Regions from separate parts of the Candidatus Villigracilis proximus genome, predicted to be linked through region 1. Evidence: riboswitches for the same ligand, from Rfam matches in the RefSeq annotation. Region 1 holds a riboswitch; the other holds the start of a gene.

Region 1 (16,322 bases):
GTTGTCCCCACAGCCACCACCCGCCCACCGTTTTGTTTGGTTTGGTTAATTAAGTCTGCGGTTTCCTGTGGGAGTTCGCACCACTCGGTGTGGATCTTATGTTCTTCGGGGTGATCTTCTGTGACGGGGGCGAAAGTGTCCAAGCCAACATGCAAAGTCACATAAGCGATCTGCACACCTTTTTCTTTTAGTTGATTTAATAATTCTGGGGTAAATGGTTTGATAGCGTTCGGGGTCATTCAGTTTTTCGTGAATATAGGGCGGGAGCGGAACGTTGCCCACGTTTGAAAAATACGGCTCGATGGGTTCTGTGAATTTAATCAGCCGTTCGGAGCCTTCGAGAATTTCAAGTATTTCCGCCTGCGGACCATCGTTCACCTGCACCTTCTTGCCTACGCGCAGACCCTTGCCACCCACCAGCGCTTCCCAGGTCAACTCGTCACGGCGGCGCAGGAGGAGCAACTCGACGTGTCCGCCGGTTTCTTTTTTGGCGAAAATTCTGGCAGGGATGACCCGAGTCCGGTTGAGGATAAGGATATCTTTGGGTCGCAGAAGCAGGCTGAGGTCACGAAAGATGCGGTGTTCTACATCCCCCGAATCACGATGCAAAACCAACAGCCGCGATGAATCACGCGGTTCAGCAGGAGTCTGCCCAATGGAAGATTCGGGGAGGTGATAATCGAAGTCGGAAGTTTTCATGAGTCTTTTACTTGAGGCGCGAGGGCAATGGCGATGTAGAACATCCAAATGATGAGGCCGATGTGAAGCACGTCATTTTCTGAGAACCAAAACCCTTTGGCCCAAAGTGCGGCGGTGTTGCCGGAAATAAGATAAAGAAAATAGGCGGCGATGGTGATGCCGAGCCAGATCCATGTGCCTAATAATACAAGGTCTTGGTTAATTTTATATTTGTAATAGCGCCAGCCGTTGATGACGAAAAAGGCGATGATGCCCGGCGCGGCAACAACCAAAAGTAATTCAAATGAGATCAAGAATTTGATCGGGATAAATGCGCCGATCATGACGATGATGAAATATAGAACGGCGTTTGCTATGGCGTATATTGAAAGTGACTTGCGTAGTTTGCCCGTAGTGCTAGAATATGCGACGGCAAGAGTCATTGCGTCTATGCTCCAGACGGAGGCGATGAGGTAGAGGACTTCCCACCAGCTTGTCCAGAGGCAGGTTTCGCGGCCGGCGCATTTGATGGCGTAACTAAAGGCTTCGTAACTTGTGCCGGCGAGCAGTGCGCCGATGCCCCATAAAAGCAGGGCGATGCCCCACCAGAAACGGGAGTGCTGATCGCTGCGGATTTTTAGAAAATACAAACCGACGGCAATCGTTAAGATGCCGAGAAAATAGACAATGATCGATGTACTTGGCTGAACAAAAATAATATTCTGCGAAGCAAATTGAAATTCGGCGAATGGCTGAATTTGCAGCCATGTTTCGGGAGTCTGCGCGGGGGTATATGGGATGGAGTCTAATTGTCCGCAGGCGGCGAGGAGGAAAGAGGTAAGAAGAAAGAGGAGGAGGGAGATGCGTTTCATGTGGTTTTATTTTTGGAAAAAAAGAGTCTGTGCAAAGCAGACTTATTTATGAAATATTTGACCTCTTGCAAAAGTTTATTTTTTACCACAAAAACATAAAGTCTCGAAGACTCAAAGGGAAAAACTTAGTGACGTAATGCCTTGGTGGCTTTGTGGTTTACAACACGTTACTTGTATAAGAGGTTTACTTTTGTACGTTCTTTCAGATGTTATTTTTTGAGAAGACGAAGAATTATATTTAACAAGATGGTTAAAACCACCGATACCAAAATTGAACTTGTAACCGGGAAATAGAATCCGCCGTGCTCCCCTTCGATGCGGATGTCACCGGGCAGTCTGCCGAGTGGGATTCCAAATTTGGCGGCGAGATATACTCCCCCGCCGATGAGAAATAAGGTGATACCAGCGAGCATGAGGGTGCAGGCAAGGGATTCCATTCTCTTTTATCTGACTTCTGCCTCATCAAGATATTTGTACTGTCTCTCAAGCAAACGCATAGAGGCAAGTTCCATATTCCAGTCCAGGACATCCAGTGTATCTTCTATTTCCCGTTCCAGTAATTTTTTTTCAAATTCTGCTGAAGACATGCCTGTTATTTTTTCAAATTCGGCGATACGTTCCCGCGAATGGTCAATTCCCTGCTGTAAAATCTTTAACTGGTTGCGGATCGCCGCTTGTACCAAAGGCCTTAAAGCTTCGTGTGCATTTGCTTTAACAATTACTTCTTGAATCATAGATCACAACCTTTCGTAGAACAGCCCCATATTTTAGGGACATGCGTTACAACAGCCTCTGCTGTCCTTCACCTGTGTAGGTGTATCCCAAATGCTCATAAGCAGATTTGGTAGCCACGCGGCCTTGCGGGGTGCGGTCGAGGAAACCGAGTTGTAAAGATACGGCTCAACTACGTCCATGATGGTGTCTTGTTCTTCGCTGATGGATGCGGCGATGGTGTTTAAACCGACAGGTCCGCCGTTATATTTTTCGATGATGGTTTTGAGTACGCGACGATCCACGTCATCGAGGCCGAGGGGATCAACTTGCAGTAAGTCCAAGGCTTCTTTGGCGACAGTTTTTGTGATGACCCCATTCGCGCGGACTTGGGCAAAATCACGCACGCGGCGTAATAAACGCAATGCCACACGTGGAGTCCCACGGGCTGCGCCGAAGCGGGCACGTAAGGGAGCGGTGACCAATGCCAGACGAGTGGTAGCACCGACAATCGTAAAGCGTGGAAGTTTCAAACGAATGGAGCGGGCAGATGGTCCCTTGCCGATGACGATATCCAGCGCGAAATCTTCCATGGCGGGATAGAGCACTTCTTCGACAGCACGGCCGAGACGATGGACTTCGTCAATAAAGAGCACGTCACCGGCGCGGAGATTTGTCAAAATGGCGGCGAGGTCACCGGCACGTTCAATGACGGGGCCGGCAGTAACTTTCACGTTGACTTCCATCTCATTGGCAAGCACATGCGCGAGCGTGGTCTTTCCCAACCCGGGAGGCCCATAAAAAAGGACGTGATCCAATGCTTCACCGCGTTTGCGTGCTGCCGCGATCAAAATAGACAAGTTCTCTTTAACCTGATCCTGACCGATCAGGTCATTTAGTTTTTCGGGACGAAGGGCATTATCTACACGGTCATCGGGTTTGGCTTCAGGGTCAAGAGGCTTTCCTGACGCGGAGCTTGTCGAAGGGCGGGGAGGTTTAGTCATAGCGGAGATTATACCCCGCAGGAGTTCGATGACAATAAACCGCGTCCCAGTTTTCAGTTAAGAGCGAAGCGGGGTTTACATCCCCCCAAAAAATTAGTTGGGCGGCATGGCGGTGGTCTCAAAACGAATCTCGCCCATTTCAAGGGTGGTGGCAGTGGTGACTTGAATGGAAAAATCACGGCCTATTAATTCATCTGCAACAATGAGGATCTGCTCACCGGAAGGGACACGGCGCAATTCAAAGTTTCCATTTGCATCAGTTTGCGTTTTAAGTTCAGTGCCGAGAATAAATATTTCGCCGATAAATGGTTGACCGTCTTCATCTACGACGCGGCCTTGCACAACGGCGGTGCCTGTCAGAGTGGCGAGCGTGCGATTTTCTTTTAATAAAAGCGCTACACCAAAGAGAGAGACGACGATAAATGTTAGCAACAAGATCACGCGGAATTTTTTGCGGCCTGCATCAGGTGCGGGGGTGTTTTCAGGCATGCCATCTTTAAATTGATCAAGCTCGGGGGATTCGTCGAATTGCATGGCTGCTCCTTTTAGGGTGTTTCAAAAACAGAGAAGTCGCCGATACAGGCAGAGGTACCAAACCAGGAACGAAGTCCTGTTCCACCTGTGGTGTAGGTGCTGTCTTGGGCTGAGAGGACTTCCTTCCCATCCATTACTACTGTGTAGGTGTCACCTGAGACGTTAATTTCAAAATCATGCGGGGTGTTATATACATTTTCTCCGATTGGAGTAACTGCAATGGGGGTTGAAATTTCACGACCATTGATCCATTGACGAATGAGAAGTGCCCCGTTTGGGTATTTAGATGATTTCCAGCCTGGATCATATTGAAAGACATACCCATCCAGCCCATTACTGTCAACAGTCGAACGGAAAAACACACCATATCCATTACCGCTTGAGATGCTAACATCATCCATCTTAATGACATAATCTGATTCAGGCAATTTCATGGAACATTTATTCATGGCCTGCAACCCGCTGCCAAAACACATCTGACCATCGTTCAAAGACACCGTATTATTCAAGGGTTGCCACGCGCTTAGATCGCCGTCAAAAGAATCCTGACAGTACATCTTCTGTTCATTGCAAGACTCTCCACCGCCTATACCGCTTGCCACTGTGCAATAAAGATCAGACAGGGAAACGCCGCCAAGGCTTAATGCGAGAATCAAACCGACAACAATCAATGCGAGTAAGAGTCCATATTCAACAAGACCCTGTCCATTTTGGATATTAATCCGCGAAATTTTTTCATGTTTTTCTCCCAATTTTCAATTGATCGTCTGGCATGGGAAATATCCCTGTATTATCAGCCGGCGATCACGATTTTTCCTGACGGGCCTGCGCGCGTACTTTTACACGCTTAAGCCCTTCCCCTGCACTCTCGGGCGGATTTTGTTTATGATCTTCCTTGCTGTAAAGATACGCCAGATCTTCCAAAAATGCACCCAAAGGATCAAGCGGCATCTGCAAGGCGGAAGGTTTCCCGTATAAGATCGAAGAGACAACCGCTTCGCCGGCGTAAGGAATCACAACGCCCAATTCCCTTTTCAATGCGCCTTCAATTCCGGCGCGCGGTAACCCTTTCCCCTTAAAAGGCCAATTCAAGATCAAGGTTGTCCGGTCGGGCGGATAGTGAAGCTGCCCAAAAGTTTCCAGGGCATTCGCGGCGCAGCGGACAGATGCCGTTTCAGGCGAGAGCATGAGCAGTATTTGGTCAGCCATATCCAGACCTGCCAGCGTGGTTTCTGAAAAATCATGGGGCAGATCCAGAATAATATAATGATAATGGGCGCGGAGCAATCCGATGGCAGACTGGACATGGTCGGCTGTAATGACTTCCGCTTCCTGCGGACGGCGCGGAGATGCAAGGACATGCACACCTGAATCGTGATGAAGCAAAACAGAGTTAATCAGATCCATGTCCATTTCTTTTGCGGGAGAGCGCCCCAGATCGGCCCAGGAATTACGAAGGGGAAGATCAAGGAGCAGCGCACTCTGTCCATTCATAAACGCCAGGTCCACCAGCACTGTAGGCGTGCCCCAAATTTGTGATAATGATGCGGCCAGATTTGACGAAAGCATGGACACCCCAATTCCCCCGCGCAATGAAAATACCGCAATCACCTTCCCCGATACTTCTTCATTTGTTTGAACAGATTCCCGCTCTGAAAACCGCCTTAACAACACCTTGACCCTGGCGCGCAATTCCTGCGACTCAAATGGCTTTGCTAAAAAATCATCCGCGCCAGAGTCAAAAGCCTTGATCTTATCTTCAACACCACTGAGCGCGGTCAAAATAATGATCGGAATTTTCGCGGTGGACGGAATTTGACGCAGACGCTCACAAAGAGTGTATCCATCCATGTCCGGCATCATGACGTCCAGAATCGCCAATGCCGGAGGCTTGGATTTGATCACCTCCAGGGCCTCAATGCCGTTTCGAGCCGTTATGATTTCATAACCATCTTTTAGAAGAATAGAACCCACCATCTTCAAATTTAATTCAGTATCATCTACAATGAGAATTCGCTCAGACATAAGGTCTCCTTTTGCCTGCGTAGAGTATAGCATGGGGAAGAATTCAAAGTGTAAAAAACATATTACAGTTTATTTACAGATAAATGACAAAAGCAAACAGGGATGACGCGCGTTCGGTCATCCCTGTGAAAAGATTTGCTCTTCGGCAGCCTGGCAATCATGATCACGAAAAATAATTTTGTGATTGTAGACCCATGACTTTGTGCCATCAGGTTTCCCTGATTTTACCTTTCGGAAGTCGGTCAATCCTGACCAGAAACTTATACTGGTTTTAGATTCCTGACTTTGCGTCGCCGTCTTTTGGCGGTTTTGCTTTTATCGGCAGTCTGGCGGTCGTGACTCAGTTCAGCGTTAGACCCATGACTTTGCGTCGCCGGGTTTTCCCGGTTTTGCTCTTTCTCGGAGCAACTTTATTATTGCACGAGAAAATGTTTTTTTCAATCACTCAGATGTTCTAATAAAAAAATCTCCGCCAGTTGACGGAGATTTTTTTATTATTGTTGTACAACTTCCCTGAAGGTAGCTTCCACGGTCATGCCCCACTTCAAACGCGGATCGTTTTCCGCCACCGCAATGCGGACTGTATAAAGAATGTCACCGCCTTGTTGGGTGTAGGCCTGGCTGATCTCTGTGACCGTGCCGCTGAGAGCCAAATCAGAAAGAGCATCAGGGATGAGCGTAACAGTTTGTCCTTTACTGATTTTTACCACTTCGAGTTCAGTTACATCTGTGGTTTCAACAACCCAGGTATTAAAATTGGCAATGCTAATCACACGCGTTTCAGCTGTCACCTGCTCACCCACTTTCACATTGACATCCGCCACAGTGCCGCCAAACGGTGCAGTTATGATGTAATTGGAAAGCGTATCTTTTGCAGCATCAAGATTTGCTTTTGCCAATGAGAGCTGATCTGAATTCGGGCCGTCAAGGCTGATCTCATATTGATATTTCGCTTCGGCTTCAAGACCAAGTGCGGCATCATAATCCGCGCGTACTTCATCACGTTTGCGAATAGTGGCTTCCAGATCGCGGATGGCTTGATTCAGATCGTCCTGTGCCTGTTCAAGATCATCCTCGGCATTCTTGCGTTTGGAGTTATCGACATCAAGGTCTTTATATTTATCGAAGTCTTCCTGCGCATCGGCCACATCTTGTTGACGATCTTCTATTGTCGCCTTGTCATCTTCGATGCTGTCTTCGATGCTGTCAACATTCAAATCTTCCCATTTATTTTCGGCCTTGCCGCGCGCAATTTGCGCATCCATATAAGCCTGCCAGAGTTTGGCGCGGTCACTGCTTTCATTGCGGAGGAGGACATCATAGGCATTTTGGGCGACGACAACCTGCGCTTCAGCCCCGCCCGCATTTGCGAGGCGGACGAGGACATCCCCTTCGCTGACGGTATCTCCGGCGCTCACCAGAACTTCCTCAACGACACCGCGTGCCTGAAAAAATAGGTTCGCACCCTGAATCGGTTCGAGGCGGCCTTCCGCGACAACATCACTGGACGAGACAATTTCCGCTGGGGCGGGTGTGGCCTCAGGTTGATTTCCACACGCGGCGAGCGCGAGTGAAAGGATGGTTAGTATTGCGATCATAGTTAGTGTTTGTTTTTTCATTTTATACCTTCTTGTCATTTCATTGTTTATGTGATTATTTTCTACTCTATACACAAACCCTAAAGGTCTGCCTTGCTTGGTAAAATCCCGAATAACAAAAGACCTTTAGGTTTTTTACCAAAACAAATATTTTTATTCGTAAGCCAATACTTCACGAATGGTCAAACGCGCGGCATTACGGGCCGGCAAAATGGAACCCAACACCGAAAGAACCAGCACCAGCGCAAACCAGATGGCGTAGCCCAAATACGTGAAGACCACTTGAATGGGTGTTTCAAACACAGCCAGACTGACAATATAGGAAAGTCCGTATGTAATTGGTATGGAAACCACGATCGCCAGAATAAATGAAATCGTGCCGATCACAAAGCCTTCTGCGATGATCGTGCGCATGACGGCGCGGTCATCAGCGCCGATGGCGCGCATGATGCCGATTTCACGCGTGCGCTCAAGGACGTTCATGCCCATGGTGCCGGTCAACCCCATTGCGCCTACCACGGCTGTCAGAATAGCCATGATGAGCAAAAAGACCACCAGAATATCCAAACTCTCCGAAGCAGTATCAAGCGAGGCCAGGCCTGATTCGGATTTACGAACTTTGAATCCTTCGTCGCGGAAGAAATGATCCAGCTTCTCGGCCATCAAATCCTGATAGACGCGGTCATGTTGATTTGTGACCATACGAAAAGAGAAGGAACGATTTGCAAGGTTTGATATCTGCGAAATATATTCATAAGGCGCATAGGCCAGAATGCCTTCATTACCGACAAATTTAAAGATACCAACAACTTCCCAGGATTCTTCCCTGCCTTGAATCTTGAGCAGTAAATGGTCGCCGGGCTGCAAGTTGGGATAAAACTCAAGTACTGCTTCACTGATCGCCAGCTTGCGAACATCATCCTTGCGAATCCAGCGGCCGGATGCGATCAACGGATTGACCAGCTCACTTTCAGCAGGTGGAGCCAGTAAATTTACATTATCAGCCACCAAACCATCGGCATATAACAATTCAGTGTTGAGAAATTGCCAGCCTTCCACACGTTCCACGCCTTCCACTTGCAAGGCGTACTGCTCCACTTCATTTAGACGATATGCTTTATCAAAATCAAGAGTTACATCCGCGCGGAAGTAACTTCCGATCTGGTCGATGTAATCATGCAAAGTAACACGCACATTGAACACGGCAATAAAGATCGCACCGCCCATGGTCAGCGTGAAGAGGGTCAACACAAACGTCCACGGCGGCGGAATGTATTCCGTAGCGAAATAATGAACGGGCGTGGAAAATGAATGCCCCGGGAAGAAAGGATTCGCGTAAACTGAACCAGCATATAGTCAAACCACGGCACACGGTCTTCACCGGCTTTGTGCGGTTTGTTTTCATCCCCAGCAAGGTCACCGCTGAGCGCGCGCAACACGGTAATGCGTGAGCCGCTCAACACAGGCATAAGCCCAGCCACAAGCGGAACCAGCAAACCAACTGCAACCTGAATAATCATTGCCATTGGCACAATGCGATAGCCCAGCAGGTTAAAGCGCATCTCACTTGAAATGAACAAGGCCAATCCATACGCGCCCTGTCCGCCGAGCGGAATCGCGATCAACAATGCCAGTACACCAAAAGCCATGATGAGCGTGAAATACATGGCAAAGACCTGCTTGTTTCTTCCGCCCACCAATTTGATGACGCCAATATGCCGCAAATGCTGACTTAACAATGCGCTCAATGTGTTTGCGATCAATGAACTTGAAAGAAAAACGATCAGAATTCCAAGCGCCAACAGAATACCGAGAATCGCGTTCACCGTATCAGCCAGCGGATGTTTGTGCTTTTCAGAAAAACGGGTACGCACCACCACGGTGCCGTTCTTTTCGAGCTTATCCTTTAAGTCCGCGCCCACTTCACGGATGTAGGAAATGTCATCTTCGCCTTCTGTAACGGTCACATACGCACGGTTGAACAACTCAGGCTGACGCAGCGTGGGGAATGTATTCATCTCAATGTAGGCAAAGGGCGGGGCGAGAAAGTCACCCGCACCTGTGCTGACATCCTGCACAATGCCCACAATCTTTAATTCCTTGAGCGTGCCATCGGGCAATTCAAAAACAAGATAATCACCCACTGTGACTTTTAACTTCTTAAGCGCATCCTTCTCCAACAGGATCTCATCTTTATTCGCTTCGACCGCACCCAAAACTGGCACTAATAAATTAACTTGATTCTCGCTGAAACTTTCCAGCGCAACCACATCCAGGGCCACCCACTGGTCACTGTCCTGCGTTCGCACGCGGAAATTGATCACGCGGCGCCCTTCTGCATCTTTCACACTGTGAGAATTACGAATGGATGCGAGTACATCATCGTTGTAATTCGCCGTGCGGATCTCAATATTCGAAGGGTTGTTTGCCGCGTAGGAAACACTCATGTCATTTGAAATGATCTGATATGCGCCCGAAATTACCCCAATGGAAAATACACCCACTGCAATGGAAAAAACCACCAGCAGGGTACGGGCTTTGTTATCCCATAGATCATGTAAAACTTTACGCCATCTTGGTCGCATAATTACCTTATCAGACCTGACAGACTTAAGAAAAACCTGTCAGGTCTTAACTTCCTATTCTTTCTACTTCAACAATTCGCTGATCTCGCTGCCGGAATAAGGCTTCACGGTGACATCCTTCACACCGTCACGCAGGAATTGGGTGACGCGTTCAGGGTTGATCGCCGCGGTGAGGATGACCGTCTTCGAGGTGAGTCCTGCCTTTGAAAGCGCAGACAGGACATCGGTCAAGGAAACAGATGCGATGTGTTCATCCACAAGGATCAAATCAGCATCAGCAAATTTCTTCAAGTCTGCAGATTGAGTCAATTTAACTTTTGTATCCTTAAGTAATTTAGCGAACAGGTTCGCCCAATCATCGTTATCATCGATCAATAAAATATTTTTAACACTGCCCGCTTCAATGGCTTCGTCGTTCGCATGTCCGCGCGGCATGAAAAAGGCAACGGTTGTGCCTTTGCCTTTTTCGCTGACAAGGGCAATACGTCCCTGCGCCTGCGAGATGACATGCATGGCTGCGGGCAGACCGAGTCCGTGGTGTTCAACGCCGCGGGTCGAGAAGAATGGAGACCACGCTTTCTGCATGACATCTTCATCCATGCCGGAGCCGTCATCTTCGATGTCGATCTCAAGCACACCGCGCTCTTCGGTGGGATGAACGCTGACGGTCACAGACTTGGCGCCGGCCTCTGCGGCATTTTGCAAAATATTACCAACCGCACGTGTGAGTTGTGTGCTGTCTGCGATCACGTATGCAGCAGCAGGGTCAATTTTCACTTTCAAGGCATTTGCTGAAAAATCGCGTTGATGAGCGGCGGTCTGCAATACATCCGCAAACAGGACAGCGCGTGGTCGTTGTTCACGCACCGCGCCAATCAATTGTTCTTTAACCTGCGTGATCTGTGCCGCGCTTTCAGCGATCATATCCAGGTCTTCCTTGAGTGACTCAAGGTCAACTTTTCCTTCTGCAATTTCTTCGCGCAAACGCGCAATGGTCAATGAAATTGGCAGAGTCTTATTACCGATCCAATGAATGGCTTCGGTGGAGGCGGTGGTCAGCGCTTCGAAGACTTTGTTACGCAAAATTTCACTGTGTGCTTCCTTGAGTTCATCAACCAGATGCGCGTTATTGATCGCGACAGCCAGATGCTCTGCCATGGTCAACAACGTGGTGATGTCATCTTCGCTGAAAGCGCGTTCTTCAGAGCTTTGAATGGTCACAGCGCCGAGGGCTCTGCCGCCGTAGACCAGAGGCAACGCCATTTCGGAACGGGTATGCGGTAAATGTGGATTCTTGAAATGCACACGCTCTTCACCAACGTCCAACGCGATGCGGGCTTCATTCATGGCGATACAGGCGCCGATCATCGAGTCTGTGCCAACTTTAAGTTTGTGACCATCCGCGACCATGGCTTTGCCAGCCTTGCCATAACCGGAACGCAAAATAGCGTACTCGCCAGCTGAGTCCAAAAGGAAGACGCCCGCGTAGTACAAACCATAAGATTCACAGATAATATTTACAGTTTGTGAAAGCAATTGCTCAATATCCAAAATGGATGTGACTTCCTTGCCCACGCGGTTCGCGGCTTTCAACAAACGGGAACGGCGCTCTGCCTGGCGATGCAGATTGGAATTTTGAATGGCGATCGCAAGCTGATCCGCCATGGTTTGCAAGGCGGCAATATCTTCATCGTGAAACGCGGCTTCTTCAGTGGATTGAACTGTGACCGCGCCAATAATATCCTCGCCGACAATGAGCGGAAGCGCCATCTCGGAGCGGGTCTTCGGAAGGTGGGGATTCTCAAAGAAAACTGCCTCAGCTCCCACGTCCAGAGCGATGCGCCCCTGACGATTTGCAATGGATGCACCGATCATCGAGTTCCCGCCAACGGCGAGTTTATGTCCCGCGTTGATCATTTCCCGGCCTGCTTCACCGCGTCCGGCTTTTAAGACAGCGTACTGTTTCGCATCATCCAGAAAAAATACACCGGCGTAATAAAAGCCGAATTCATCACAGATGATGTCAACCGTGCGTTGCAACAATTCATACGGATCGAGAATGGTGGTGATGTTCTTGGCTGCGCGTGCCGAGGCCTTTAATAAAGTTGCGTGTCTTTGAATATCGTTTGTCATAATTTCCTCTTTAGATTAATGACGTTGAACGTTTGGCGTTAAACGTTTAAGATTTTCTGGATCAATTCAACCAGGCCCTGTTCGCGGCCTTTTACGAAAAATGCGCTCGCGCCGCCAGAGACTGCATCCTTGGCTTTGGTCACTTCATCATACGCAGTAAGGATGACCACCGGCAGCGATGATTTTTGCTGCTTGAGGTCTGCGAGCAGATCAAGCCCCGCGCCTGTTTTGGGTGTGCCGTCAAAACTTGGCATGTTCAAATCAAGCACCGCAATATTGACCGTCTCTGAATTTTGCGCGAAGATCTCACTTCCGCTTTTACAATCTGATGCAGTGATCACATCAAAGCCTGCGCGCAAAAGCGTTTTTTCAAGACTTCGCAGAATTAACTTTTCATCATCCACCAAAAGAACCGTTGTCATTCATCCTCCAAAAAATAATTTATATATGTAGATCAGACCTGTGAGGTCTTAAACTTTTTTTCAACAGGCAGGCGTACCGAAAACATAGCGCCCTTGCCAACTTCACTCTCCAGCGAAATACTTCCGCCGTGTTGATTCACAATTTGCATTACAGAGGAAAGCCCAAGCCCGGTACCGCCGCTGCCACCTTTGGTGGTAAAAAACGAAACCCAGATCTTTTCCTGTATCTCTTTCGGAATGCCCGGCCCGTTATCTTTCACGCTCACCAAAACAAACTTCGGATTTGAATCACGCATTCCACTTACATAAATCTTTGGCGCAGAGGTCTTCGCCATTGCTTCCCATGAATTCTTGATCAAATTATTAAAAACCTGCTCCACCTGCCGCGCGTCCACAAATGCATTCGGCATATCAGCCGCCCACTCCAACTCCACTACCCCATCGGGCAGTCCCATATTCGCAACCGTGTCCGCGATCATTTCGCTTAAAGACACCACAGCATCGTTTCGTTGACGCGCAGGTCCGATCAGACCTTCCTTGATACTTAAGATCGTCACCGCGCTATTCTCGGCGATCTCCAGATCTTCCATTAATGATTCGACGCTGACCAACGCCTGAAGACGATTCTTCTTCATGGCAGACATATCAGCCAGGACCTGGTCCAGATCAATATTCATTGCCTGCGCTTCTTCCCTGACCGTTTGAACTGCTCCCGTTAAAGATGCATTTTCAGCATCTGAATCATTTGGCACGAACTGCGCCGCGAGCGCCAGAATGTACAGCATATCTTCACGCACACGCTTGATACTGCCCGGGATCGGAGCCGCCTTATTGCCCACCCAGTGGATGGCTTCGCCTGTGGCAGTGGCGATCGCTTCAAATGTTTTCGTGCGGACGATCTCCGCGGTGGCAGCTTCCAACTTAAACATCAACTGCGCATTATTAATTGCAATCGCGATCTGATCGGCCATGGCTTGCAGAGATGTAACCTGAGATTGAACGATCAGCGGCAGCGCCATCTCAGAGCGTGTGTTCGGCAAAAACGGATTCATAAAGCGTGACTCTTCGCCAGCCACATCCAGCGCGATCTGCGCCTGTTGTTTAATGATCGAATTCCCGATCATGGATTTTTCATCCACGTGCAGCCGGTAATTTTCAGACATCATTTTGCGCCCCGCAGCAGCATATCCCGCGCGCAGAACCGCCCATTCTTCATCTTCAGAAACTAAAAATATGCCTGAGTAATATAAATTGAATTCACTGCAAATAATATTGACCGTGTGCTTCAACAGATCGTCTATCGCCAAAATGGATGTAACCATCTGCCCTACACGTGCGGCGGTTTCAAGCAGTTTATGTCTGCGCTCCAACATTGAAAACATGCGTTCATTCTGTTGCAGCAAATGTTTATTCTTTTCAACCGTGGTGCTCAACTGGCGGATATTACCTTCGAGGCGTTCCACCAATTCCTGTTGATAGGCTTGCAGGGATTTTTCGGCATCTTCCAAAATTTCCACTTTGCCGTCCAAATATGCATCCACTTGTTCGATAAAATCAGCATCGATCGGCTTGGAGATAAATCCCACCGCGCCTGCAGCCAACGCCCGCTCCCGCGCCCCAACGGACAAGTCACCTGAAACAATGACGATGGGTGTATCAGGCAGCATCTTCTTCAAGCGTGTGGCGGCTTCATTACCCGTCATGTGCGGCAGACTATAGTCCACCAGGATCAGGCTGGGCTGGGTTTCTTCGGCAAGCTGCAACCCGTTCAATGGATCTATGGCTTCCAGCACTACATATTTATGAGAAAGCAAACGCCGCACCAGCGAACGGGCTTCGTCGCTGTCTTCTATATAGAGTATCTGCGGGAGTTTACGTGGATCAGTCATTTTTAAAAGTATGAAGTATGAAGGATGAAACGTGAAACGTAATAAATGAACATATTTACCTGTTTACTTTTCTACGTGTTTACCAACTACCAACCTACCGGCTCACCGATCTGCGGTCTGCGACACGTTGCTCATCAAGTCGTTTTTGGACGATCTCGCCCAGTGCTTCTGCCGTGATCGGGGATTCATGAATCACACGCAGAAAATCTTCGCGCGGAAGAGTCAACACTTCCACCGGGTTGTTGCTGGCCGCGCGTACATTCGCAATTGATTTACCGCCGCGCAGAAGTTCGATCTCGCCAAAGAATTCTCCCGGCTTGAGACGTGAGATCACCGTCTCCTGATTTTTCTCATCCTGTAAAACCACTTCCACTTCACCTTTGCGGATCATAAAGAAATGGTCCACGTGCTGATCACGTGAAAGGATGGTTTCGTTTGGCTGATAAACATGCCCTTCGACAATGCGTGTAAATTCAAGCATGTGACGGTGACGCAGTTTCGGCAACGCACGTGAGACGGTTTCATTGATCAACTCACCATCAGAAATGATGATGTTGCGATTGGTGCGGGATGTAAGTGACGGGTCGTGAGTCACCATGACAATGGTCTTGCCTTGTGCGACAAATCCTTCAAAGAGTTGAATGATCTTATCGGCTGAGCGTGTGTCAAGGTTGCCAGTCGGTTCATCAGCCACCAGCAAGGGCGGATCACAAGCCATGGCTCTTGCAATGGCGGCGAGTTGCTGCTGACCGGTGGAAACCAAAACCGGAAGTTTATTCGCGAATTGTTCCAGACCGACCAAAGTTAATAATTCCATGGCGCGCGCGGGGCGTTCGTCGAAATCGTATAAGTCCACGTAGTCCATGGGGAGCATGACATTTTCGAGAAGTGTAAGCATGGGCAATAATTGAAAGAATTGGAAGACAATGCCAAGGTTCTTTCCACGCCATTTTGAGCGCTGACTTTCCGTGACGCCGGTATAAATATCTGTGGCGTTCACCACCACCAGACCTTCGGTAGGATGGTCGATGCCGGTGATCATATTCAACAGCGTGGATTTTCCGCTGCCTGATTTGCCAACGATGGAAACGAATTCGCCGCGATTAATGGTTAAGTCCACGCCTTTGAGGACGGTGAATTCCCCTGCCGCATTGCTGAATCTTTTGATGACGCCGCGTAGTTCGATCATGGATTCAGGCGCAAAGTCTGCTACTTGAGCAGGACCAGTTTTCGGCTTGGTGCGAAGCGGGGCTTTGTTCATCTCCGCCTCATGAATGTTTTATCCAAATTGGAATCCGGCTGCGAGTCGACCAGTTCTCCATCCGCAATGACCAGACTGCGTGAGAAGCGGCTCGCGAGACCGATATCGTGTGTGACCATGACAATGGTTTTTCCCTGTTCTGAAACGAGATGTTCAAAGACATCAAAGATATGATCGGCGGTGATGGAATCAAGACTGCCGGTTGGCTCATCGGCGACGAGGATCGAAGGGTCATTGGCGAGCGCACGCGCAATGGCAACCCGCTGCTGCTGTCCGCCGGAGATGAAGGCTGGCAGTTTGTTGGCATGCTCTTCAAGCTCAACGAGTGTAAGCAATTCGAGCGCGCGTTCCTTCGATTTGCGCGGATTGAAATTATCGGAAAGGTCCATCGGCAGCATGATATTTTCAACGAGAGTCAACATGGGCAAAAGTTGGAACGATTGATAAACAACGCCCATGTTTTTTCCGCGCCATTGGGCGCGCCCGTCTTCGCTCATTTCATGCACCGACAGTTTTTTGCCATCAGTATGCACAAATACTTCGCCGCTGGAGAGTTGATCCACACCGTTGATCATATTTAATAAAGTGGATTTCCCAGCGCCGGATTTTC
Region 2 (16,322 bases), on a different contig from region 1:
AAAACTCAATAGAAAAAATATCGCCCAGGCCGCAGAACTCGCCATGCAAGCCGCGCATCCGATTGACGATGTGCGCGGTTCCGCAGCCTACCGCCTTGAAATGGTCAAAGTCATTACCGCCCGCGCTCTGACCACGATCCTCAACGAAACCGAACAGGATGGAATGCCAAAGAAGCCGGTTCTGTTACAGTCAAAAGAGACCACAGAGCACGAGCTCAGACCACGAGTGACTTTCCATCCTCGCCAATTGAAACGACCATTAATGGAAAGAACTATTCCTTCACCAGCGGACATAATAAAACATTGCTGCGTCTGCTGCGCGAAGAAGGCATGTTAACCGGCACCAAAGAAGGCTGCGCCGAGGGCGAATGCGGCGCGTGTACTGTCTTCATGGACGGCAAGGCGGTCATGTCCTGCCTTGTGCCTGCACCCCGCGCGCACGGCGCACAGATCACCACCATTGAAGGGCTGGCCAATGGCGAAGAACTGCATCCTGTACAGGAAGCCTTTGTCAAACATGGCGCCGTCCAATGCGGATATTGCACACCGGGCTTTTTGATGTCTGGCGCAAAATTAATGGAAGAAAAATCCAAACCCACACATAATGAGATCGAGCAAGCCATCACTGGAAATCTCTGCCGCTGCACAGGCTATTACAAGATCGTAAAAGCCATTGAAGACGCAAGCAAAACGAAAAAATAAGAGGTATTTAATGGGAAAGTACAGAAGCTCGTCACGCATTAGAACTGCGCCCAAGAATGAAGGTCCGCACGCGATCTGGCGTGGTATTGGTTGTTTCATGATGCTGATTATCCCTGCCATTTCAATTGCGGCCGGGGTTGAAACCATCAACTACGGGGTTGAACACAACTGGCCCATCCCCTATCAATTAATGGGCAAGCCCGGTCTGCCGGATTTCTTCTACAAATCCAGTGGACTTATGGCTATTTTTGGACCCATCGTCAGCATAAAAAACTTTTACGCCATGGCAGTCGCCAGCATCATTTTCATGGTCTTCCTTGGCGGTATCATATCACTGGTCTACGCATTGATCTATAGCTTCACCGGCCCTTCACGCTATGGCCCCACCGATGCACCTCCGCCCAATATCAAAACAAAGAAATACACACGATAGGAAATTATGTCAGAACAATCTGTCGGTAAATCACTGCCCCGCATTGACGCGCGCGGAAAAGTAACAGGCAGCACGCTTTACTCTGGTGACCTTACCATGAGGGGCATGCTGCATATGAAAATCCTTTTGCCGAGCGTCCGCACGCCCGCGTCAAAAACATCCGCACAGACAAAGCGGAAGCCGCGCCGGGCGTTGCCGCAGTTTATACAGCAAAAGATATCCCGGTCAATGAATATGGATTGCAAATTCCCGACCAACCCGTTCTATGCGGACCCGGATCAAGCAAACCATACACAGACATCGTCCGCTTTATTGGCGATCAGGTAGCCGTCGTTGTAGCGCAGACGGAAGCCCAGGCAGAAGCCGCCGTCAAACTGATCGAAGTGGACTATGAAGACCTCCCGATTCTTGCGGACCCGAAAGCTGCTCTGCGCTCCGATGCGCCCATCCTCCACCCTGACAGAGGCGATACTAACGTCTGCGTGCATTACAAGATTCGCAAGGGCGATGTGGACGCAGCCTTTGCAAAAGCAGATGTGATCGTCGAAGGTCAATATTACACGCCGGTACAGGAACACGCCTATCTTCAACCTGAAGCAGGACTGGCCTATATTGACGAAGAAGGCCGCGTCACAATTGAGTCTGGCGGCCAATGGACTCACGCCGACCGCGAAACCATCGCGCACGCACTAGGCTTGCCTGATGAAATGATCCGCATCATTTATCCCGCCATCGGCGGCGCATTCGGCGGACGTGAAGACATGTCGGTGCAAATTGTGATCGCACTGGCCGCCTGGAAACTGCAACAACCTGTCAAGATCATTTGGTCTCGCCGCGAGTCGATGATCGGACATGGCAAACGTCACCCGATCACCATCAACGCAAAATGGGGCGCGACCAAAGACGGCAAGTTGATCGCCATGGAAAATGAATTGATCGGTGACGGCGGCGCGTACATGTATACCACCAACAAAGTACTTGGCAACGCAGCCATTACATCCACCGGACCATATTTTGTACCCAACGTAAAAACAGACGTCTACGGCTTATATACAAACAATGTTCCCAGCGCCGCCTTTCGCGGCTTTGGCGCACCACAAGCCCTGTTCATGGCCGAGCTGCAAATGAACAAACTCGCTGAAAAACTCGGCATAGACCCGGTTGAGTTTAGATTAAAGAACGCACTGCGCGATGGCGACACTATGGGAGTTGGCACACCCGTCCCGGCTACGGTGAGCATTGTGGAATGTATTGAAGCCGCACGTGATAAATTCGGCTGGAAGAAATTAAAAACAAAAAAGAAAAAAACCGATTCTCACATCGTCCGTGGGCAGGGGTTTGCGACTGGATTTAAAAATGTAGGCTTCTCTTTTGGCTATCAGGAAAACTGCTGGGCGAAAGTGGAAATCCACGGCAACGGAAAAATGGATCGCGTCGTGGTACATCATGCCGGAGCAGAAGTTGGTCAGGGTACACATACGGTCATGATCCAAATGGCAGCGCAGGTACTCGGAATTTCGGAAGATAAAGTGGAGCTCAAAACTTCCGACTCTGCCACACAGGGTAATCCCGGCTCGGCATCGGCATCCCGTTTAACCTTTATGGCTGGCAACTCGATCAAAGGCGCGGCAGAAGCAGCGTTAAAGAAATGGGATCTGGAAGAGCGCCCCGCCATTGCAGAATTTAAATATCTCGCACCGCGCACCACCCCATTCGATCACGATACTGGATATTCCATGCCGAATTTTTCGTATTCTTATGTGGCCCAAGCCGCCGAAGTGAAAGTAGACACACAGACCGGCCATATACGCGTGATTCGCATCGTCTCTGCAGATGATGTTGGCAAGGCGATCAACCCTGATCTCGTTGTCGGTCAGATTGAAGGTGCCGTCGTACAAGCACATGGCTATGCGATACTCGAAGATTACAAAACAAAAGATGGCCGCGTGCTGACCGATCAATTTAGCACCTATCTCATCCCGACCATCTTGGATATTCCCGAATCTGTCGAGTCGGTTCTTGTGGAGGTTCCTGATCCCAATGGCCCCTGGGGTGCGCGTGGACTTGGCGAATTGCCCCTGCTGCCAGTTGCGCCAGCCATCGCCGCCGCCATTCACGATGCAATTGGCATCTGGATCGATGCATTCCCATTCACCCCTGAACGTGTTTTGCGGGCGCTTGGAACAATAAGATAGGCTTTTTTGTAAGGGGTACAAAAACAGGGGCAGACGCAAAGTCTGCCCCCGTGATAAAAAAAGATTATGTCATTTCCCTATTTTGATGAAACAAAAATACTCGATGAAACCGCACGCCAAACAGCGCATGGTTCGTTTATTCCGCTTACAGATGGAGTCACCCACTATCAATTAAGCGGGCCGCAAGATGGGCCGCCCGTTGTGCTTGTGCATGGATTCTCCGTCCCATATTTTATTTTCGACAACACTTTCGATTTTCTGGTCAATTCAGGTTTTCGCGTATTACGGTATGATCTTATAGGCCGTGGATATTCAGACAAGCCCAATGTCAACTATGACATTCACCTTTTTGTGCGGCAGCTCAAAGACTTGCTCGATGCACTGAGACTTAAACAAGTTAACTTGATCGGGCTTTCAATGGGCGGAGTAATCACAACATCGTTTGTCTACGAATACCCCGAGTACGTCCGCAAACAGGTGTTGATCGCCCCGGCGGGTGCAAGGCGCGTGTCATTGGCTTGGTTTCTAAAAGCAATGAAACTGCCCATTTTGGGCGAGCTGGCGCTTGGTCTGTTTGGAAGCATGAGTATGGTAAAAGCAATCGCATCTGATCTGTTTGACCCTGAGTCGGTGGAACATTTTCAATCGCAATATAAGATACAGATGCAATTCAAGGGATTTAAGCGTGCGATCTTATCCACGATGCGGAATGGGATGCTTGATTCTTTTTACGAAACTTATACGCGCGCTGGAAATCTGCAAAAGCCCACTTTGCTATTTTGGGGCATAAACGACAAGACCGTACCCTTTGAATACAGCCGGTCTGTGATGCAGGCCATGCCACACGCAGAGTTTCATGCAATCGAGAACTGTGGACATATTCCGCATTACGAAAAACCTGAAGTTGTAAACCCGATCCTGCTGGATTTTCTATCCAGATAGATCTTTACAGCACAGGAACATAGAAAGTTTATAAAGAGATTGGAGGTTCATCAAAATGAATAAACAAGATATTCAAGTCTTTGCCAATACAATAACTGGGCGAACAAACGTATTCTGGATACTGCCGCACAGGTAACCGCAGAACAATTTCTGGCACCCGCTTCATATCCACATGGCGGGCTGCGAAGCACATTGACACATACGCTTTTTGCAGAATGGATCTGGCGCAAGCGCTGGCTGGGAGAATCACCGTCCCAACGGATGAAACCGGAGGACTTCCCGACATGCGCGTCACTGCAAGCACGCTGGCTGGAAGAAGAAACTGCGCTCAACGCATTTGTGGAAAGCCTAAGCGATGAGAAATTGAATGCACCTTTTTACTTCAAGACCACACAAGGCAATGAAATGGAAAGTATCCTCTGGCACGCGATGGTGCATGTAGTTAATCATGGCACACAGCACAGAAGCGAAGCCGCGGTAATGCTGACGGATTTCGATCATTCGCCGGGCGAAATCGATATGATTGGATTCTTCCGCGAGATGAAATAGATTGCGATGGTTTTCCTTTGGCTTCGCTCCGGATGAATATAAAATATGATAAACACAACTCAAAATTTTATTAAACGCAATCGCTATAAGTTGTCGATGTTTGGACTGATGTTATCGGCTTCGGTGATTTGCGTACTGCTGGTAGCAGCGCGCATTACATACAGTGATACAGGACGGTACACAGGATTGGTATGGAATCTTTTTCTGGCCTGGATTCCCTTTGTGCTGGCTTATCTGGCGTATGCCCTATCCTGGAAAAAACCGCTTTTATATTTTGTACTGCCTTTCACCGCGTTTCTCTGGCTGCTCTTCTTCCCCAATGCTCCCTATATTTTGACAGATTTACAACATCTTGCCAAAGAGACATCCGGCGCGCCGGTTTGGTATGACGTGATTGTGATGGTCTGGTTTTCGTGGACAGGTCTGCTGCTCGGCCTTGTTTCACTCTACCTAATGCACGATATCGTCCAGCGCACTTTTGGACGCTGGTTCGGCTGGGCTTTTGTTCTCTTCGTTTCAGGCTTGAGCAGTTTTGGCGTATATCTGGGACGTTTTGTACGCTTTAATTCATGGGATTTACTAGACGACCCAACTGAGATCGTGGTCACAATTCTTGGCCTGGCGATTGACCCCTCCAAACGACTGGTGGCATTTACGATCTTATTTGCGGCATTTTATTTGTTTGTATATCTCACCTTGTATTCCTTTGCGCATTTATTGCAGGAGCAGAATGTGAGTGTAAAGTAAAAAATAACAGCGGGAATTTTGCGAGGTTTTGAGAGGCATTGAAGGCTGGGCTGACTACAATTGGCGAAAAACAATTTGGAGATGTATTTCATGAAAAAACTTTATACTCACCTACAGCCCTATAAATTTCGGATGACAGTCTTTGCTTTGCTATGCGGGGCGACATTACTTTCACTGGTATTATTCCGCGTGCGGACTTTGATCAGCGGATCGCTGGATTACGCATTTTTGATCTGGAATATTTTTCTGGCATGGATTCCGCTTGGACTGGCCTACACAGCTTCGATCTTTTCATGGAAACGCAGGTTTCTGATATTTACCGTACCTGTGGTGGCTGTCTTATGGATGCTTTTCTTTCCAAATGCGCCTTATATTCTGACAGACCTGCAACATTTGGGGTATCCCAAGCCTGATGTGCCGCTATGGTTCGACACACTCTTATTGATCTGGTTCGCATGGACAGGCCTGCTGCTCGGCGTGGTTTCGATGTTTCTAATGCATGATATTGTACGCCGTCAGTTTGGGCGCGCGGCAGGCTGGATATTTGTTTTCACCGCGGGTGTACTATGCAGCCTCGGAATTTACATCGGGCGTTTTCTACGCTGGAATTCATGGGACATGTTCTTTCATCCACTTGAGCGTTTACGTGATTTCATGTATTATGCATCTCATCCGAGTATGCAGTCCATTATTTTCATCAGCGTATTCTCAACTTTCTTTATTTTCTTTTATGTAACTCTTTACGCGTTTGGTCTTTTACTTCAAGAACAGGCGCCTCGCATGATCCCCACAGGAGATACCATGAGCAATTTAATCGTTTTACGCGGCGGGGGCGACCTTGCAAGCGGCGTAGCTCTACGTTTACACCGCGCCGGTTTTCAACTGGTCATCATTGAGTTGGAAAAACCTTTGGCTGTTCGCCGGACTGTTTCATTTTCTGAGGCTGTTTATGAGGGAGCACAAACTGTTGAAGGGACGACCGCGCGTCTAGTATCGCCAGATCAGTTTCAGGTTACGTTGGAAGCGGGTGAAATTCCAGTATTGGTTGATCCGCAGGCAAATATTCTCCGCAATCAATTTTTGACAAGTCCACAATCAACTTTTGTGGTGGATGCGCGGCTATTAAAAGTTCCGCCTGAACATCTGGATGTAAACATTCCGCTTCATATCGGACTGGGGCCTGGATTCTGCGCCGGTGAGAATTGCCACGCTGTAATAGAAACCCGCCGCGGACATACCTTGGGGCGCGTGTATTGGAGCGGGTCGGCACAGGAAGATAGCGGTGAACCTGATGGAGACAGAAGACGCGTGCTGAGAGCGTCACACGATGGCGTATTAATCTCTTCAGTGAATATCGGAGAACATTTGGAAGAAGGCCAATTTATTGGCGAAATCGAACCGGATGATGAAAGCGAAAATTTCTTCGATCTTTAGCCCATTTACAGGTGTGCTGCGCGGATTAATCCGCCCCGGCCATCATGTGACACGCGGAATGAAGATCGGTGATGTAGATCGACGTAATGACCCCGCGCTTTGTACGCTGGTCTCTGATAAAGCGCTGGCAGTCGGCGGTGGTGTTTTGGAAGCAGTATTAACATTTGGCGCAAGAAAAAAAGATGAAGGTTTTCTGTAACAAAAAACCCTCAAAAAATTAACTGCAAAAATATAAAAATTTCTCTTCAGACTGATTCAAAAAACTTAGTCCGCTAAAATCAGGAAATATCACGATGATGCTTGTAAGTAATTTCGGATAATGTCTAATAGACATTATCCGAAATTAAATCGGGGCAATGATCGCTTCGTGCGCAGAAAATGAAGATTTTCTTTTTTATCAATAAAATCAGAACCATACTTCAAACAAAAAAAGCCATGACAAACTCCCTGCTATCTCAACTTCCAAGTCCGGCGTCAAAGCGCATCGCATTGCGAGTCAGCGCGCCGGCAGAACGCGCCCTGCGCCAAAACCACCCCTGGGTCTTCGATCAAGCCATTATCGAACAAAGTCACCAGGGTGCCCCCGGCGATCTCGCGGTCATCTTCGACAACAAACGCCGCTTCCTTGCCATCGGCTTATATGATCCAACCTCATCCATTCGCGTGCGCATCCTTCAACATCGGCAGCCCGCCATAATTGACAAAAACTGGTTTCAAACAAAGATCATGGCAGCCAGCCAGATTCGAAAACCACTCACACAACAACTCACCGATGGCTACAGACTCATCCATGGCGAAAATGACGGCCTGCCCGGATTGGTCATTGATCGTTATGCAGAGACTCTTGTCTTAAAAATTTACAGCCCAAGTTGGATCCCCCATCTTAAAGAATTTTGTTCCGCGCTCGCTCAGGTCCATCCCTCCAAAAGATTGATATTGCGGCTTAGCCGCTCATTAAATAAACAAAGCGGATTCTTATATGGACTCGAAGATGGGATGACGCTCACGGGTCACCCGTCCGAAGGCCTGCTTCTGTTTCAAGAAAATGGACTAACCTTTGAGTGTGACCCGATCCACGGGCAAAAGACGGGCTTCTTTCTCGACCAACGTGAAAACCGTGCTCGTGTTGAAAAATTATCCAAGGGGAAATCTGTGCTAAATGTATTCGCTTACACTGGCGGATTCTCAGTTTATGCCGCTCGCGGCGGCGCAAAAGAAATCGTCAGCGTAGATATCAGTGCGCCCGCCATACAAGCTGCAATCAATAACTTTTCACATAACCTGCATATCCCCACAGTAAAATCTGCTGTACACGAAACCATTGCCGAAGATGCCTTTGAAGTTCTTGCCCGCATGGAATCACAAAAGAGGTTCTTCGACCTTGTCATCATCGACCCGCCCATGTTCGCGCAGAATCAGAGTCAAGTTGCAGCGGGGCTGGCTGCTTATAGAAAGCTGACCAGGCTCGGGTTAAGTGTGCTGCGCTCTGGCGGGGTGTTGGTGCAGGCTTCCTGTTCCAGCCGCATTGATGCTCAATCCTTTTTTGATGCCATCCACCAATCCGCCAGAGAATCCAACCGCCGATTGATAGAGATTGAACGCACCAGCCACGCGCTTGACCATCCGATTGGATTTGAAGAAGGGGCGTACCTCAAGTGCCTGTTTGCCACAGCGGCATAAAAAATTTTCTAGGGAATAAGATCAAAGGCTCTGGTTAGAAAGACGGCCATTTGCGCACGTGTTACAGGCTCGTCAGGACAATAATTTCCATTGCCGCAGCCGCTTGTAATTCCATCCGTGCTGAATTGCTCAACCCAAGCCGCGGCCCAATAATCGGAGGGTACATCCTGAAACAAAAGACCGGAAGGAGCAGATGGGGCATAATCAGCACCATGTTTGGCACGCAATAAAAATACCGCCATTTGAGCACGAGTCACCGGGCTATCAGGGCAATAATTTCCATTTCCACAGCCGCTTGTCACTCCATCAACCGCAAGAACTTCGATCCAATAACGTGCCCAATGATCAGCTGTATCATTGAAGCTAAGCATACCAACAGAAGGAGAAAAACCGGAGCCTTTCATACTGCGCTCAAGAAAAACCGCCATTTGTCCGCGAGTGACGATATCGTTTGGACAATAGAGCAAAGGCGAAAGTGAACAGCCGCCAGTGATCTCGGCATTATATAACTGTTCAATGGACGACGATGCGAAGGCATTCACGTCCACATCCTCAAAAGTAGATGTAGATGGCGGGTTTGCATCAACTACGCCTAACTGAATTGTGATGGTCAAAAAGTCATTCCCGTTGACCAGTTTCTCAATATCCGCGTCAAATATGGAAAAATATCTGGCTGAAGCAACATAACCTTCTTTATATACTTTGATCAGGCGTAAAAAATCATAACTATTATGCGGATTGCTCAAACCACCCCAACTAAAGCCAATCTCTCCATTTTCGTTTGTAAGATCATCCACCATTAATTGTGTAGAGTATGGAGAACCACCAAAAACGCTCCACACATCAACTTTGGCTTCATTCAGAGGCTGTCCATCAGTGGAAACTACCTTAATGTTAATTTGTGAAAGGTCTATTGTGGGAGATCCGTTACGATAATCACTGCTAATGATCTTCGCTGTCAATTTTGAATATTCAACATAATCGAGCAGATTTGCGCGATTGGCCGGTTGCCCGGCGATCATGGCTTGTGCCGCGTTCTTCAATAACGGATCGGTCATGAAATCGGGTTTGTCGCTCCAGAATGCATCGTTTTGGTTAAGGATGTTTATATTAAGCAGAGGAGCAACTCCGGTTGCATCTTGAATGGTGGTAAGTTTATAGTATTCTCCATACCCCGCTCCGAATACATGCGCCAACTCATGGAGCATATTGTTGATCTGTGTCCAATAATCGACCACCTCATCCGCAGAAAGTGAATTGGGGTCATAGAGTTTTGTCCATTTTAAACCTGCAAGAACTCCGGCGCCGCCATCGTCAATACCGGCGTATCCACCGTAAGAGATTGAATAGTCCGTGCGAATCGCATGTACCCAGATCTCAAAATCTTCCACAGGCAAAGGAGGGGTTGCTTGATTTGAGTGAGGCTGTGTATTCGTGAGAATAATACCTGTTTCAGGGTTAAATATCAGGCGACGGGATGTGTTCTTTGCCAGAATAACATTCATATCATGCACATATTCACCAAGAACTGCTTTTGCAAAGTTCACATCAGGCACAAGAGCAGGGTCAAGATAAAATTTAATGACGTGCTCTTTTACGGCAACAGATTCAATGCGGCTTGATGCAGCAAAAACAGGCGCAGGAACTGCAGTCAGACAAAGTGTCAAAATGATGGCAAGGCAGATGGAGTTAGAAAAATATTTGGGTACCATTGTTTCTCTCCTGACAAGGGCACCCGGAACGCAAAAACTCGCGCTGATTCGTTTTCGGAGGCCTGGCAATCATGGCCACATCAGTGGCGGTAGACCCGTTGGCTTTGCGTCCCCGGCTTTCGCCGGGTTTGCCCTTATCGATACAAACTTTGTAAAGTTCAAAAATAACAAAAAAAGCGAACCTGGATTCATTCAGGTCCGCCAAGGAATAACCATATATAAAGTTCTGGCGGCCTGGCAATCATGACCACATTTGCTGTGGCGGTAGACCCGTTGGCTTTGCGTCCCCAGTTTTCACTGGGTTTGCCTTTATCAATTTCTTATTACAAAATCATTATACAGATATTTCCTCTTAATTAACCTAACAATTATGAAATTCAACGTTACAATTTTGTATACAGTAAAAAAACAAGCAAACAAAAATATGCTCCAGTCACTGCTCAAAAAGAATCGCTCATCTTTGGAAATCTGAAAATCAAATCTGCCAAAATAAAACACCCCTACAGTTTTTAACTGTAGGGGTGTTTTATGAAAATTATCTTATTGCCGGATGACTACGGCAGAGGTAGATTGAAAACTTTTTGAAGGAATACCGCCATCTGGGCACGTGTCACGGAACTCTCGGGGCAATATAGTCCTGCTGCACAACCACTGGTAATCCCTTCAGCCGCCAACTCTTCGACCCAGGCGACTGCCCAATGACTTTGTGGAACATCTGTAAAGACTGTGCCACTGGAGGCCGGCGGAGTGTAAGCTGACCCATGCTTGGCCTTTAGCAGGAAGACGGCCATCTGCGCACGTGTTACTTCCGCATCCGGGCAGTAAACGCCTGCTCCACATCCACCAGTGATGCCATCGGCTGCCAGTTGTTCGATCCAGGCGGCTGCCCAGTACCCTTGTGGAACATCTGTAAAGACTGTGCCAGTTGCGGCAGGAGGAGTAAATCCGGAACCGCGCATTCCCTTTTCGATGAAGATCGCCATCTGCGCCCGGGTGACAGAAGCATCAGGGCAATAGTTTAATGGGTTGGTTGTACAACCGCTCGTGATTCCAGCTTCATAGATCGCTTGAATATAACGAGCTGCCCAGAAACCTTGAGGCACATCCATAAAGGTTTGCGTGTCCAGAAGATTATTGACAGTAATCACAAACGTTCTGGTAACGCTAAGTGTGGCGGCGTCTGTACTGCGGACACAGATGCTGTAAGTATTTTTAGTTTCGTAATCAAAAAGCACAGCAGTCTTCAAGCTATCACCGTTGATTGTGAAAGAAGCATCATCAGTACCCCGCAGAATTCATAAGTGAAGGTGTCACTCATGTCAGAATCTGTAGTGGAGAATGTTCCAACCAACGTACCTACAGCTTGATTTTCGTTGAAATTACTCTTTGATATAGAGATATCTGTTGGTGGATTGTTGACGGCGGTCACGGTAATGTTGACCGTGGCAGGAGCACTGTCCACGGTTCCGTCATTGACCTTGAAGGTGAAACTATCTGCACCGTTGTAGTTCGCGGCGGGAGTGTAAGTCCGATTCGCGCCGGTTCCAGTTAATGTTCCATGTGCTGGATTGGTCACGATCACATAGGTCAATGTGTCGCCGTCCGCATCGGTACCAGCCAGAGTAATGGCCTTGGCTGTATCTTCATTGGTGCTAACAGACTGCGGGCTCGCGACCGGGGCAACATTTGCGAATGTGATATTGATACTCACTGTTGCAACAGTGCTGTCCACCGTTCCATCGTTGACCTTGAAGGTAAAGCTGTCCGTGCCTGTGTAATTCGTGTTCGGTGTGTAGGTTCGGCTTGCGCCAGTGCCGCTAAGAGTGCCATGTGACGGAGTTGCCACAATAATATAAGTTAAGGAATTGCCGTCTATGTCTGAGCCAGTCAGTGTAATAGCTTTGGGTGTGTTCCTCGTTGTGCTGACAGACTGGTCGTTGGCAACCGGCACATCATTGACGGCGGTCACGGTGATACTAACAGTGGCAGGAGCACTGTCCACAGTTCCGTCGTTGACCTTGAAGGTGAAACTATCTGCACCGTTGTAGTTTACGGCGGGAGTGTAAGTCCGATTCGCGCCGGTTCCAGTTAATGTTCCATGTGCAGGGTTGGTCACGATCACATAGGTCAATGTGTCGCCGTCCGCATCGGTGCCAGCCAGAGTAATTGCCTTGGCTGTATCTTCATTGGTGCTAACAGACTGCCCCCCCCTCCGGCCGCCCTGCTCGCGCCCCCCCCCGCCCGCGCCGCGCCCCTGCCCCGCGGCCGCGCCTGCCCCCCGCCCCCCCCCCCCCCCCCCCCCGCGGCGGCCCGGTGCCCCGCGGCCCCCCCCCCCCGGCCCCGCCGTGCCCGGGGCCCGCCCCGTTGGGCGGCGGGCCCCCCCCCCCCCGCCCTCCCGCCCGGGCCGCCCGCCCCCCCCCCCCCCCGCCCCCCGCCGGCTCTTCGGCCTGGGCTCGCGACCGGCACATCATTGACGGCGGTCACGGTGATGCTGACAGTGGCGGGAGTACTGTCCACGGTTCCGTCGTTGACCTTGAAGGTGAAACTATCTGCACCGTTGTAGTTCGCGGCGGGAGTGTAAGTCCGATTCGCACCGGTTCCAGTTAATGTTCCATGTGCAGGATCGGTCACGATCACATAAGTCAATGTGTCGCCGTCCGCATCGGTACCAGCCAAAGTAATGGCCTTGACTGTGTCTTCATTGGTACTAACAGATTGAGGGCTCGCTACCGGGGCTACATTTGAGAATGTGATATTGATACTCACTGTTGCAACAGCGCTATCCACCGTTCCGTCGTTAACCTTGAAAGTGAAGCTGTCTGCGCCTGTGTAATTCGTGTTCGGCGTGTAGGTTCGGCTTGCGCCAGTGCCGCTAAGAGTGCCATGTGACGGAGTGGATACAATAATATAAGTTAAGGAATTGCCGTCTATATCTGAGCCAGTCAATGTAATAGCTTTTGGCGTGTTCCTGGTTGTGCTGACAGACTGGTCATTGGCAACCGGCACATCATTGACGGCGGTCACGGTGATGCTGATAGTAGCGGGAGCACTGTCCACGGTTCCGTCGTTGACCTTGAAGGTGAAACTATCTGCACCATTGTAGTTCGCGGCAGGAGTGTAAGTCTGATTCACACCGGTTCCAGTTAATGTTCCATGTACTGGGGCGGTCACGATCACATAAGTCAATGTGTCGCCGTCTGAATCTGTGCCAGCTAAAGTAATGGCCTTGGCTGTGTCTTCATTGGTGCTAACAGATTGAGGACTCGCTACCGGCACATCATTGACGGCGGTCACGGTGATACTAACAGTAGCGGGAGCACTGTCCACGGTTCCGTCGTTGACCTTGAATGTGAAACTATCTGCACCATTGTAGTTGGCGGCGGGAGTGTAGGTCTGATTCGCGCCGGTTCCAGTTAATGTTCCATGTGCTGGGGCGGTCACGATCACATAAGTCAATGTGTCGCCGTCCACATCAGTACCAGCCAGAGTAATGGCCTTGGCTGTGTCTTCATTGGTGCTAACAGATTGAGGGCTAGTAGCTACCGGGGCATTATTAACGGCTGTCACGGTAATACTGACAGTGGCAGGAGCACTGTCCACGGTTCCATCGTTGACCTTGAATGTGAAACTATCTACACCGTTGTAGTTCGCGGCGGGAGTGTAAGTCCGATTCACACTGGTTCCAGTTAATGTTCCATGTGCTGGGGCGGTCACGATCACATAAGTCAATGTGTCGCCGTCCGCATCGGTGCCAGCCAGAGTAATGGCCTTGGCTGTATCTTCATTGGTACTAACAGATTGAGGACTCGCTACCGGCACATCATTGACGGCGGTCACGGTGATACTGACAGTGGCGGGAGCACTGTCCACGGTTCCGTCGTTAACCTTGAATGTGAAACTATCTGCACCGTTGTAGTTCGCGGCGGGAGTGTAGGTCCGATTCACACCGGTTCCAGTTAATGTTCCATGTGCTGGGGCGGTCACGATCACATAAGTCAATATGTCGCCGTCCGCATCGGTGCCAGCCAGAGTAATGGCCTTGGCCGTATCTTCATTGGTGCTAACAGACTGCGGGCTCGCGACCGGGGCAACATTTGTGAATGTGATATTGATACTCACTGTTGCAACAGCGCTGTCGATGGTTCCGTCATTGACCTTGAAGGTGAAACTATCTGCACCGTTGTAATTGGCAGCGGGAGTGTAAGTCCGATTCGCGCCGGTTCCAGTTAATGTTCCATGTGCAGGATCGGTCACGATTATATAAGTCAATATGCTGCCTTCAATATCTGAGCCAGTTAATGTGACAGCCTTCGAAGTGTTTCTGGTTGTGTCAATAGACTGATCATTCGCAACCGGCACATCATTGACAGCGGCCACAGTGATGCTGACAGTGGCAGGGGCACTATCCACGGTTCCGTCGTTGACCTTGAAGGTGAAACTATCTGCACCGTTGTAGTTGGCGGCGGGAGTGTAGGTCTGATTCGCGCCGGTTCCAGTTAATGTTCCATGTGCAGGGTCGGTCACGATCACATAGGTCAATGTGTCGCCGTCCGCATCTGTGCCTGTCAAAGTAATAGTCTTGGCCGCATCTTCATCTGCGCTAATGGGTTGCGCATTGGCCACTGGAGCGTGGTTTGTCGACCCTGTTAAATTTAGCAAGACATTCGGCCCGCTTACCCATGAACCGGTCTGATCAGCCACATAACCACCGATATAGAAGGCCACGGTATCCCCTGAGACCCCGCCTTCAATATCCGAAGTTGCAGGATCATCACCCGGCACCTTTACGAGATAATACGCATCCCCGCTTATCGTAACAGTAGTTGTAGCATACTGAATGCCATTGATGCGAGCCGAGATGACAGTCCCCGCTGGCGCAATTGCTCCATCCAACTTCACCGTTCCCCAAAAAGAAGAAGGTAAGGGAGGTTGGGCAAATACTGTTGAAACATTACTAAGTACGAGAGTGATAGCTAGAAACAGAGCACTGAAAACGCGTTGAATTTTCATTTTGTACCTCTTGTTAGACCCGTCTAATTTGGTTACGATTTATTCCATATCTTTTCTGCACAAATCCATGCTGATCCATTAATCTTTCGGGTAAGGTCAGGAATGGATAAAGATTATTTCCTGACCTTACCGATCGATGTAACTACTCTGCCAGATAAGTCACACTCCAGGTGCAATCCGCATTGACCCAGATCCAATACCCCGACCCGGGCGCCATCTCACTTAGATCATTCAAGAAGGGCGGCAGACTTAGATCAAACAACTTCCACGGAGCAGCATCGTTCGCCAGATACGCATACACCACTGAGAAATCGGTACAGCCGTTTTCATTCAATACTTCAGGCAGCGGGCGATTTGTCATGGATGGATAAGCCACCAGGTTCCAACCTTCATACAAATCAATATCGGTTGTTACAGGTTCAGTGCCAACTACCTCCAATACATCAGCAGCCGACATGTGAACCCAGAAACCTATGGTCTCATCAAGATGAGTTAAGTTATTTAAGAATGGCGGCACATTTGGATCATACATTTGCCAGTTATCACCAGCGCTCGTCGCATCCCAGGCGTAGACCAGATCGTAATTTCCATCAATACTAAAGAGTACCGTCGCAATCTCTGTATTTGCCGGGTGTACATTGAACGAGATCAGATTCCAGCCGATAGACAATGGAATGCTATGAGTTGAAACTGCCTGTACGATGATCAATGTATTAACAGTCGTGCCGCTGTAATTTGGATCGTTAATTGTGGCAACCACATCATAGCTACCCGGTAATGTTGGCGGAGTCTGCAAGCCGGCATAGGTTACTTCAACCGGGAGACCGGAAGGAATGGTTGCAATCGTCACTGACTTTGGCGTGCCGTCGTAAGTCTGATTAAGACCGCCAAGGGTTATGACTGCCGCGGCCTTCGCAA

Evidence for each region. A riboswitch is a leader RNA that binds a small molecule or an ion and turns the genes downstream of it on or off. The one in region 1 is predicted to bind cyclic di-GMP.
Region 2: linked by a shared signal. The riboswitch ahead of IPL71_RS13360 (S-layer homology domain-containing protein) and the one ahead of IPL71_RS22715 (CpaE/TadZ family protein) in region 1 are both predicted to bind cyclic di-GMP.

What each region holds. Positions count from the first base shown of each region.
Region 1 covers NZ_JADJUO010000028.1:23,301-39,622, reverse strand. Annotated here, with positions in the region: partial or broken gene IPL71_RS22750 (S-adenosylmethionine:tRNA ribosyltransferase-isomerase) at 1-699, opposite strand, end outside; gene IPL71_RS22745 (hypothetical protein) at 696-1,550, opposite strand; gene IPL71_RS22740 (DUF2905 domain-containing protein) at 1,760-1,987, opposite strand; gene IPL71_RS22735 (hypothetical protein) at 1,994-2,284, opposite strand; partial or broken gene ruvB (Holliday junction branch migration DNA helicase RuvB) at 2,331-3,265, opposite strand; gene IPL71_RS22725 (carboxypeptidase-like regulatory domain-containing protein) at 3,359-3,799, opposite strand; gene IPL71_RS22720 (3-keto-alpha-glucoside-1,2-lyase-like domain-containing protein) at 3,811-4,551, opposite strand; gene IPL71_RS22715 (CpaE/TadZ family protein) at 4,604-5,824, opposite strand; cyclic di-GMP riboswitch class I at 5,966-6,063, opposite strand; cyclic di-GMP riboswitch class I at 6,142-6,228, opposite strand; gene IPL71_RS22710 (HlyD family secretion protein) at 6,319-7,443, opposite strand; gene IPL71_RS22705 (ABC transporter permease) at 7,576-8,670, opposite strand; gene IPL71_RS22700 (ABC transporter permease) at 8,667-10,007, opposite strand; gene IPL71_RS22695 (GAF domain-containing protein) at 10,071-12,140, opposite strand; gene IPL71_RS22690 (response regulator) at 12,179-12,562, opposite strand; gene IPL71_RS22685 (ATP-binding protein) at 12,595-14,451, opposite strand; gene IPL71_RS22680 (ABC transporter ATP-binding protein) at 14,546-15,712, opposite strand; gene IPL71_RS22675 (ABC transporter ATP-binding protein) at 15,709-16,322, opposite strand, start outside.
Region 2 covers NZ_JADJUO010000011.1:19,525-35,846, reverse strand. Annotated here, with positions in the region: gene IPL71_RS13410 (FAD binding domain-containing protein) at 1-337, shown strand, start outside; gene IPL71_RS13405 ((2Fe-2S)-binding protein) at 304-702, shown strand; gene IPL71_RS13400 (hypothetical protein) at 713-1,135, shown strand; gene IPL71_RS13395 (xanthine dehydrogenase family protein molybdopterin-binding subunit) at 1,294-3,330, shown strand; gene IPL71_RS13390 (alpha/beta fold hydrolase) at 3,397-4,272, shown strand; partial or broken gene IPL71_RS13385 (DinB family protein) at 4,360-4,821, shown strand; gene IPL71_RS13380 (DUF1361 domain-containing protein) at 4,867-5,568, shown strand; gene IPL71_RS13375 (DUF1361 domain-containing protein) at 5,659-7,002, shown strand; gene IPL71_RS13370 (hypothetical protein) at 6,971-7,201, shown strand; gene IPL71_RS13365 (class I SAM-dependent rRNA methyltransferase) at 7,438-8,682, shown strand; gene IPL71_RS13360 (S-layer homology domain-containing protein) at 8,691-10,394, opposite strand; cyclic di-GMP riboswitch class I at 10,448-10,537, opposite strand; cyclic di-GMP riboswitch class I at 10,620-10,712, opposite strand; gene IPL71_RS13355 (S-layer homology domain-containing protein) at 10,949-11,641, opposite strand; gene IPL71_RS13350 (Ig-like domain-containing protein) at 11,638-12,555, opposite strand; gene IPL71_RS13345 (Ig-like domain-containing protein) at 12,522-15,404, opposite strand; gene IPL71_RS13340 (MBG domain-containing protein) at 15,547-16,322, opposite strand, start outside.